DNA from 3 places in the Photobacterium sp. 53610 genome. Region 1 is predicted to be linked to each of the others. Evidence: riboswitches for the same ligand, from Rfam matches in the RefSeq annotation. Region 1 holds a riboswitch; each other region holds the start of a gene.
What was found. A riboswitch is a leader RNA that binds a small molecule or an ion and turns the genes downstream of it on or off. The one in region 1 is predicted to bind thiamine pyrophosphate.
Positions count from the first base shown of each region.

Region 2: linked by a shared signal. The riboswitch ahead of thiD (bifunctional hydroxymethylpyrimidine kinase/phosphomethylpyrimidine kinase) and the one ahead of thiB (thiamine ABC transporter substrate binding subunit) in region 1 are both predicted to bind thiamine pyrophosphate.
Region 3: linked by a shared signal. The riboswitch ahead of thiC (phosphomethylpyrimidine synthase ThiC) and the one ahead of thiB (thiamine ABC transporter substrate binding subunit) in region 1 are both predicted to bind thiamine pyrophosphate.

Region 1 is NZ_JAXOFS010000003.1:51,707-54,979, forward strand. It holds gene thiP (thiamine/thiamine pyrophosphate ABC transporter permease ThiP) at 1-813, opposite strand, end outside; gene thiB (thiamine ABC transporter substrate binding subunit) at 830-1,816, opposite strand; TPP riboswitch at 1,926-2,044, opposite strand; gene SPK40_RS10190 (DUF547 domain-containing protein) at 2,117-2,917, opposite strand; gene leuD (3-isopropylmalate dehydratase small subunit) at 3,059-3,273, opposite strand, start outside.
Region 2 is NZ_JAXOFS010000002.1:353,632-356,904, forward strand. It holds gene SPK40_RS08180 (family 20 glycosylhydrolase) at 1-337, shown strand, start outside; gene SPK40_RS08185 (VOC family protein) at 407-763, opposite strand; TPP riboswitch at 940-1,037, shown strand; gene thiD (bifunctional hydroxymethylpyrimidine kinase/phosphomethylpyrimidine kinase) at 1,134-2,009, shown strand; gene SPK40_RS08195 (ABC transporter ATP-binding protein) at 2,059-2,829, shown strand; gene SPK40_RS08200 (ABC transporter permease) at 2,822-3,273, shown strand, end outside.
Region 3 is NZ_JAXOFS010000012.1:534-3,806, reverse strand. It holds gene thiC (phosphomethylpyrimidine synthase ThiC) at 1-1,602, opposite strand, end outside; TPP riboswitch at 1,732-1,829, opposite strand; gene SPK40_RS19525 (universal stress protein) at 1,910-2,335, opposite strand; gene crcB (fluoride efflux transporter CrcB) at 2,474-2,857, shown strand; tRNA gene SPK40_RS19515 (tRNA-Trp) at 3,027-3,103, opposite strand.

The DNA of each region.
Region 1 (3,273 bases):
CTGCTGTACCCGGCCGGTAAGGGTCGACAGTGGCCGGGCAAAGCGCTGACTCACGAGGACCAGCGAGCAGCAAAGCAGCATCTGCCAAAGCGCCAGCATGGCACCGGCGGCTAAATCAAAGTCATATCGCAGCGCCTGATAAATGGCCAGCTCGATGGTGGTTGCTTTCGGGCCGCCGCCAAGAGACATGATGACGGCAAAACTGGTGAAACAGAGCATGAAGACCAGACCTGCCACCTGCGGCAGTTGCTGACGCAGCCGCGGCCAGGCGACCAGCCGGAACAGCGGCCAGCCTCGCATCCCTAAGTGTGCGGCGAGCTGATGCTGTTCGGCGGGAATGCCTTCCAGACTTTGCAGCATCAACCGGCTGGCCAGCGGCAGGTTAAGAAAAACATGGGCCAGCAGAATGCCGTTCAGGCCATAAATACTGAACGGCAGTTTCATCTCCAGCGTCGCCAGCCACTGGGCCAGCAGGCCGCTGTTGCCATAAATGGCCAGCAGACCGAACACGGCGACCAGAACCGGCAGAACGACGGTCATGGCGAACAGGCGCAGCAGCAGCGCCCGGCCGGGAAAACGGCGGCGTGACAGGGCATAAGCGACTGGGATGGCCGGGAGCACGCTCAGCAGCGTTGATAAAATGGCCTGCTGAAAGCTGAATGCAGTGACATGGCGCAGGTAAGGATCCTGCCAGAGCGCCAGCGGCCGGATGTCGGTCGCCTGCGCCAGCAGAGCGCTGAGCGCTCCGCCGACCAGGATCAGAATGAGCCCGGCACTCAGCAGGCCGGGCAGGCTGGAACGGGAAAGTAACAACGTCAGTCCTACAGGATTATTGCGTCAGGGCTGTTTGCCATTCGCGGACCCAGGTTTTGCGCTCTTTCGCAACTTCGTCAGCACTGAATTCCAGCGATTTGGCCGGACGCGGCAGTGCTTTGAACGCTTCAGGCAGCGGCTGATCGGTGACCGGATACATCCAGTTGCCGGTCGGGATCTGGGACTGGAAGCCCGGCGTCAGGATAAAGTTCATGAACTTATCCGCCAGCGCCTGATTTGGGCTGTGCTTCAGTTTAGCGGCAACTTCCACCTGCATGTAGTGGCCTTCACTGAAGTTGGCCGCTTTATATTTGTCTTCCTTCTCGGCAATGATGTGATAGGCCGGGGAAGTGGTGTAAGACAGCACCAGATCGGTCTCGCCCTTGAGGAACATATTGTAGGCTTCTGACCAGCCTTTGGTGACGGTCACGGTCTTCTTGGCCAGTTGCTGCCAGGCATCAGAGGACTGGTCTCCGTAGACGGATTTCACCCACAGCATCAGCCCCTGACCCGGGGTCGAAGTACGCGGATCCTGATAGATCAGATTCAGGTCGTCACGTTCGACCAGCGCTTTCAGGCTGGCTGGCGGGTTCTTGAGCTTCTGGCTGTCGTAAATAAAGGCGAAATAACCGTAATCGAAAGGCACGAAGGTTTGATCCTGCCAGCCCCCCGGAATGGTGACAGCGGATGTGTCGACACCGCTTTTTGCCAGCAGCCCGGTTTTCTTCGCTTCCGTCATCAGGTTGTTGTCCAGACCCAGCAGGACATCGGCTTTCGTGTTTTTGCCTTCCAGACGGACACGGTTGAGGATGGACACCCCATCGTCCAGCGCAACGAACTGCAAATCACAGCCACATTCTTTTTCGAAGGTTTTTTCAATTGCAGGGCCCGGGCCCCAGTCTGCGGTAAACGAACTGTAGGTGTATACCGTCAGAGTCGGTTGAGCAGCGGCTGCAGACGAGGTGGCAACCAGTAAGGGTAAAGCTTTCAGTATGTGTTTCACAAAGCGCTCCTGAGTACCTGCTTGGCAGGGAATTCCGATTTCTTCAAGGCGCGGCGTTGAGTGAGCGGGAGCACGTCCCAGGAAAGTCACGAAAAGGGAAAGTAATGATGTGCTTTCAGTTTCTCAATTCCTACGCCAGCATGACCTGGTTCAGGTTCAATGGGTCCCGTGTGCTGCATATGAATAAACAGACACGATCTCAGTCCGGAGACTCCCCATGAGAACGGCTCTCATTGTAAACGGGGCGGGCACGGGTTGCCAGCCGGAATTATTAGCGGATGCCAGTCTGGGATCCGGGAACTAGCGAATCTCATTCAGGCGCCAGTCATAATCATACCTTGGGCTGGTGAGCGTGACCGGCTGTTTACGGTAGCGGTTGAGGTGTTTCTGCAGATCTGTCAGTGAGCCGAAATCAGACTGATACCAGTCATAAATCGAAGACAGCCGGACTTGCCCGCCTTTGTCATCGACGCCTTTGGGGCTGTTGGTGAAGCGGCGTGCGGCGCCGTCGAGCTGAGCATTGATCTGGTCGGCATGCATGACTTCCGGCAGCAGATCCGGGCAGCCCAGACTGGCGCAGTTCACCACATAGTGAATGCGTTTGTCCTGCCAGATCGGGCGGAGAATACGGTGCTCGATATCGTTCAGGGACAGTTTTTTGCCGTCAATGGTGATCAGCTGTTCATCCCAGGGCCCGAAACTGAACAGCCCCCCCAGCTTGGTAATTGAGCTGACCGGATAGTGGTCGAGGATCACTTTGACGGTCAGCGCATTGTAGAGATTCACCCAGTATGCGAACTGCTCATTGCGGTTTAAACGACGGGGATCGCGTGAGGTCAGCCCGGCAATATACTGATTCAGGCTGCTTTTATCTTGTGGACTGACTGCAGCGTAGCGAAAACGGGTCTGTTGTGGGGCGACGAGCAGGTAGGTGTTCAGCAGACTTTGCCAGACGCTGTGATCCACTGTGGTGGTGCTTTTGGGGTTGCTGGTTTGCCAGAACGGCCAGAGGTCGGCTTTTGGCGCGGCCATGGGGGCTGATGAGAAGCTGAGTAAAATCAGGACAGTGAATAAAGGCAGAGCCCGGCGGAACGAAAACATGTGAACACCTCTGTAGATGGTTGATATCTAAGAGACCGAAAGGAAACGCGTTTCTTTCTGGTTCGTGTGATGTCTTGCCTGCAGACCTGAACAAAACACCCTGCCGGAGCAGGGTGTCTGAGGCTGACTCTTGAGTATAGATCAGGCTAAAAAAGCCGGGATCTTGCTTTCATATTCCGCGATTTTATCTTCGTGTTGCAGCGTCAGGCCAATGTTGTCCAGACCGTTCAGCAGGCAGTGGCGGCGGAACTCGTCGATTTCAAATGAATACGATTTGCCGTTGGCACTGACCGTCATGGTTTCCAGATCAACCGTCACTTCGGCGCCTTCATTGGCTTCGACATACTGGAAGATTT
Region 2 (3,273 bases), on a different contig from region 1:
GGCGGGCTGGGAAGCCAATGACAACGCTGGCACCCCTGTAGACAAGGCAGCCCGTAATACGGACTACAACCGCTTCGCAAACCTCCTGGGCCAGAAAGTGCTGCCGAAACTGGAGCAAAGCGGCATTACGTTCAACCTGCCTGTCCCTGGCGGCGTCCTCGAAAATGGTGTCCTGAAGGCGAACTCCACCTTCCCTGGCCTGACCATTGAGTACTCCGTCGATCAGGGCGCAAGTTGGCAGGCTTATGATCGCCTCAATCCACCAGCAGCGGCGAGTGGTGTCCAGCTGCGAACAGTGTCTGGTGACCGAAGCAGCCGGGTTACAACAGTGAATTAAGCAACATCATTGCCCGAACGATAAAGAGCTCCGTCAGGAGCTCTTTTCATTCATCAATCGGGTGCTTTGCTACTCTGGATCAGCCCAGACAGCAAGTTCATTACCACTCGGTTCTGTAAAGTGGAACCGGCGGCCTCCGGGAAACGCAAAAATCGGTTTCACAATTTTGCCGCCCGCTTCGATGACTTTTTGCTCTGTCGCTTCTAAATTATCACTGTACAGCACAATTAAAGCCGCACCTTTTTCTGATTCAGATTTCAGGGGCGCCGCATAAAATCCCCCATCCAGCCCCTGATCCGAAAAAGCTGTATATTCATCACCATAATCTGTAAATGACCAGCCAAAAGCGGATTCAAAAAAAGCTTTTGTTGCCGGCAGGTTACTTGCAGGAAATTCAACGTAATTAATCTGATGATGCTGTTTCACTGAATGTCTCCAGAATTATTGACGGTAACGATATCATAGGCTTTCTTTAACACCTCTGTCCGAAGTCCGCACAGATTTTCTGGAATTCTTTTGCTTTCTTCAAAAAAACAGGGTTAGAATGCCAACGCAAAATGATACTGAAGACAACAAGCTTCGGTTGAACATACAGAATGATTAAACGTTAGTCGGGGAGTCGAAAGGCTGAGACCACGCTGTGGGACCCGTTGAACCTGATCCAGCTCATACTGGCGTAGGGAACTAGCAGACTTGCCTGCCACTAAGCGCCAGTTCCTGACGGCTCAGTGACCATCGCGACTGTTCGTCATCCCTGCCCCATCATGAATCATGATATTGATGCCAAGGGATGAAAATGAACAAGTCAGCTCACCATGAACTTTCCCCAGAAATTAAAACCCCGATTACACTGACAATTGCAGGTTCAGACAGTGGTGGTGGTGCCGGGATACAGGCTGATATCAAAGCCATTTCGGCAACTGGCGGCTATGCCTGCTCGGTTATCACGGCACTGACGGCTCAAAATACACAGAGCGTAACGGGTATTTTTCCGGTCAGCCCGGCGTTTGTTGAACAACAGCTGGATGCTGTCTTCAGCGACCTTGATATCCAATCGGTAAAAATAGGCATGCTGAGTGATGCGACTATCATTCGTGCTGTTGCTAAAAAACTGCGTCAATACCGGCCGAAATTCATCGTTCTCGACCCGGTGATGGTCGCAACCAGCGGTGACTTATTACTGGAAGCCGATGCCATTTCCACCCTGAAATCAGAACTTCTTCCTCTGGCAACACTGATCACGCCAAATCTGCCAGAGGCAGTCGCTTTAACCCGAAATCCATCCCTTTCTGGTACAGTTTCAACTGTTATGCACACAAAAGAAACAGAAGAAAAAGAAGCGCTGATTGAGCAGTTGAAACAACTCAACACTGAAGCTGTTTTGCTGAAAGGGGGACATTGGGAACAGGAAGCACAAAGCACGGACTATCTCATCCTAGAAAGTGACACCGTCACCCTAACTGCTTCGCGAGTTCAGACGCAGAACACGCATGGCACGGGATGCACGCTGTCTGCAGCGATTGCTTCTTATCTGGCTCAGGGACACACCCTCACAGAAGCCGTGACACGCGGGAAAGCCTATCTGACGCAAGCCCTGTTACATGCGGATCAACTTCGGATTGGCCAAGGTCATGGCCCGGTTCATCACTTCTATTCACTCCAGCCGCGTTAAGGAAAAGCAGGTGCCTGAGCAAATCATCACTCGTCAGGAAGAAAACCACATGACTGACCGGCAGGCAGGCTTGGGGGTTCAGCTGAATAATATTCGTTTGCATTACCCTGATCAGGAAATGCCATTATTCAGACAGCTGAATCTCAGTTTAATCCCAGGCCAGTGGCATTGCATTCTCGGGCAAAGCGGATGCGGTAAAACCACATTACTCAGGCTACTGGCCGGATTATTACCCGCCGACGTCCATTGGCAAGGGAGCATTAAAACCAGCAGCAACCAACCTGTGAATGCACAGATTGCCTATATGGCTCAGCAGGATTTACTGCTTCCCTGGCTGAATGTGCTGGATAATGTTTGCTTTGGTGTTCAGCTCAGACACGGAAAAGTCAGTGAGACGCATCAGTCACAAGCGATTGCACTGTTAGAACGCGTCGGCTTAAAAAAATACATCTCTGCCCCCCCATCAAGGCTCTCTGGCGGAATGCGTCAGCGGGTTTCACTCGCCCGAACCCTGATGCAGGACCAGCCACTCGTATTAATGGATGAACCTTTTTCAGCACTGGATGCTGTCACACGATACAAATTGCAGGATCTGGCTGCAGAACTGCTGGAAAACCGAACCGTTCTGCTCATTACACATGACCCTCAGGAAGCACTCCGTCTGGGACACTCTGTGTTCCTGATGCAAGGCCAGCCCGCAAAAATCACCTCGCTGCCAACCCCGGACGGGACGATTCCGCGTGAAATCGACGCCCGTCTTGTGAATTGTCAGCAGCAGATCCTGAAAGCCCTGAGTTTGGTAAACCAACACAATGACTAAATTATTGGCTCAATGGCAGACCGGCACGCCTGTCAAAACACGTTCTATTCACCATCACCCGCTCGCTCGGCTGGTGATCAGTCTTGGTGTTCTGGCCCTCGGCTGGCAGGCTGTGGTCACAGTGTTTCAATTGCCCGGTTTTATCCTGCCGGAACCACTGGCTGTACTCAATAAACTGATTCAGCGCCACGATGTACTGCTTCGCCATGCCTGGGTCACAACCTGTGAAATCATGCTGGGTCTGGTCACAGGGTTAGGGGTCGGACTCTTTTGTGCATTGTTGATGCTGCTTTTTACCCCTGTCAGACGCTGGATGTTGCCCCTGCTGATAGCCAGTCAGGCGATTCCTGTTTTCGCACTCGCCCCAATTCTGATGCTCTGGCTGGGATACGGTATCGCCTCCAAAGTTGTGATGGCTGCCATCATCATTTTCTTTCCGGTGAC
Region 3 (3,273 bases), on a different contig from region 1:
ATTGTCTCGGACCTGCGCTCCCGGGTGTCCTTTGGCCAGATCAGCCGCGTGAGCACAAAGTTTGTAGGTAATCAGGCCGGTCTTTACGTCATCTTTATTCGGCAGACCGAGATGCTCTTTCGGCGTCACGTAACACAGCATGGCACAGCCGTACCAGCCAATCATCGCGGCACCAATCCCAGAGGTGATATGGTCATAACCCGGGGCAATATCGGTCGTCAGCGGGCCTAAGGTATAGAACGGGGCTTCATGGCAGTGCTTGAGCTGCTCTTCCATGTTTTCCTTGATCATATGCATCGGCACATGCCCCGGGCCTTCAATCATCACCTGCACATCATATTCCCAGGCGATCTGAGTCAGCTCACCCAGTGTACGCAGTTCGCTGAACTGGGCTTCGTCATTGGCATCCGCGACTGAGCCCGGACGCAGACCATCACCCAGCGACAGTGCGATATCGTATTTCGCACAGATCTCGCAGATCTCGCGGAAGTGCTCATACAGGAAGCTTTCTTTGTGATGTGCCAGACACCATTTCGCCATGATAGAACCGCCACGGGAAACAATACCGGTCACGCGCTTGGCCGTCATCGGGACGTAGCGCAGCAACACACCTGCGTGAATCGTAAAGTAGTCAACGCCCTGTTCCGCCTGCTCCAGCAAGGTGTCACGGAACACGTCCCAATTGAGGTTCTCAGCAATGCCGTTCACCTTCTCCAGCGCCTGATACATTGGTACGGTTCCAATCGGCACCGGACTGTTGCGGATGATCCACTCACGGGTCTCGTGAATGTTCCTGCCGGTTGACAGGTCCATCACGGTATCGCCGCCCCAGCGGGTCGACCACACCAGCTTTTCCACTTCTTCTTCAATCGAAGAGCTGACCGCTGAGTTCCCGATATTGGCATTCACCTTCACCAGAAAATTACGACCGATAATCATCGGCTCAGATTCCGGGTGGTTGATGTTAGACGGGATAATAGCGCGACCTTCAGCCACTTCTTTTCGCACAAATTCAGGGGTGATGTCTTTGGGCAGGTTGGCGCCGAAGCTTTGTCCCGGATGCTGCTGGTTCAGCACTTCATCACGGTAACGAGCGCGACCCATGTTTTCACGGAGCGCGATATATTCCATCTCCGGCGTGATGATCCCCTTGCGGGCGTAGTGCATCTGAGTCACGCACAGGCCTGGCTTAGCCCGGCGGACACGGGCACGGAGCGCAAAACGCAGCTCATCTAAGGTGTCATCAGCCAGACGCTCTTTGGTATAGGCAGAACTCAGCTCATCCAACAGCTCAGTATCATTCCGCTCTTCAATCCAGTTTTCACGCAGCTTTGGCAGACCACTGTAGATATCAATCGTCTGTTCCGGATCGGTATAAAAGCCAGAGGTATCGTAGACTCGTACCGGTTCGTTCGACTCAAAAATCGGGTTATTTTTATCCCCGCCGACTAAGGAGTCAGCCTGAGCAATCTCACGCATGCCGACACGGATATCATCCCGGCTGCCGGTGACATAGATTTTTCGGGAATTCGGGTAGGCTTGGGTAGTGAGTGAATCAATAAATTGTTTCGCTTCCAGTCTCGCTTGCTTGCGACTCGACATAGCAATTTCCTTTCATCTGATATTTCTGGGAAGTTGCTTGACGGATGGGCGCGTAAACAAGAGGCGGACACAAGTAGGGCGTGTCACATCGTCTGATACAGCAGCTGTACACGACAGGTACAGCTAGGCAGAAGATTTTCTCTTGTTCCCTTCGCAGATACTAATCTGATCAGGTTCAACGGATCCCGCAATGCGGTCTCAGCCAGTTGGCACTCCGACAAGTTTCAGCTAACGAGTATAAGAAAGGTGTATCCCGACAGCAAGCGGTCTTTACTGAATTTCAGGAATCAGTAAAAACCGTCACGCATCAGCGACAAATCAGCACATCGCACTTTAAATGCAGATCCAATTCACGACGGACATCTTCTCGCAACCAGTGCAGATCCGTTTTGGCATGGCCGACAATCACTAAGTCTGCATGTATTTTTGCTGCCAGTTCAATGAGATGTTTTGCAACATCACCATCATAGAGATGCATCGCGCGCACAGGCTGCGGAGAATGGGTGGCTAATTCAGACAACTGCGCCATTCGCCTGAGCTCCTGATCGTCATGGGCTTCTTTCAGTTGCAGCTCAATATCCAAAAAACTCAGATTACCGACCCCGGGCTCGACATATGCCAGATGTAGGTCTGCATTGTTATGGCTTGCCACGACCCCGGCTTTCACGATCAACTGCTGTGCCCGTTGATCATCTGGATTGAGTGCCAGCAAGACCGTTTTATAAAGCTTCATCACCACCTCAATTCACGAACACTTGCAATACAACACCATATAGCACATTGTTTTGTGAATTACCTTAGTGACTGTCTCAACAGAGAGTTCATTTCATGGTATTAGTATCTGGTTTGACTGACAGAGACCAGCGTACAAATGAATCAACTCATCGTTTTAAGCTATGTTGCCTTTGGCGGAGCCTTTGGTGCATGTGCCCGTTATCTGATAGCCGAGCTGTCTGTTGTCCTGTTTGGACGCGGCTTCCCTTATGGGACCCTCGCCGTCAATGTCATCGGTTCATTTATCATGGGACTGCTGATGTCAGCCCTGAATCAGGGAATGATTGAAGCCTCACCATGGCGTCCGATTCTTGGATTGGGCTTTCTCGGCGCCCTCACGACATTTTCAACCTTCTCCATGGATAACGTCGTCCTGCTTCAGCACGGCGAGTACGCCAAGATGACACTGAACCTGCTCTTAAATGTATTCCTGAGTATTTCTGCCTGCTTTATTGGCTATCAGCTGATGATGAGAAGCTAAGACTGACGTGAGAGTTTAGATTGGTACCAGCCTCATCATAGATGAGGCTTTTTTTCGATTTGGGCTCGAATAAATTCAGCATTCTGAGGATGTAATGCCGTACGGTATCGCGTTAGATAAACGCTGAAAACGAAAAAGCTCCCGCATTTCTGCGAGAGCTTAAAAGAGATGGCAGGGGTGGAGAGATTCGAACTCCCAACACGCGGATTTGGAATCCGCTGCTCTGCCAATTGGAGCTACACCCCTGTCGTGTGGTAAGTATTGTATATAGACTGATGATAATTACCAGCCCTGAATGTCGAAATTTATCAATTTGATGCTCAACCGCCTACTAAAACATCGATCATCAAACTCAACAGGTTTACGTGGCCGATTGGTGCAGTATTCCCTCGCCAGACAACAACATTCCAGCTGAT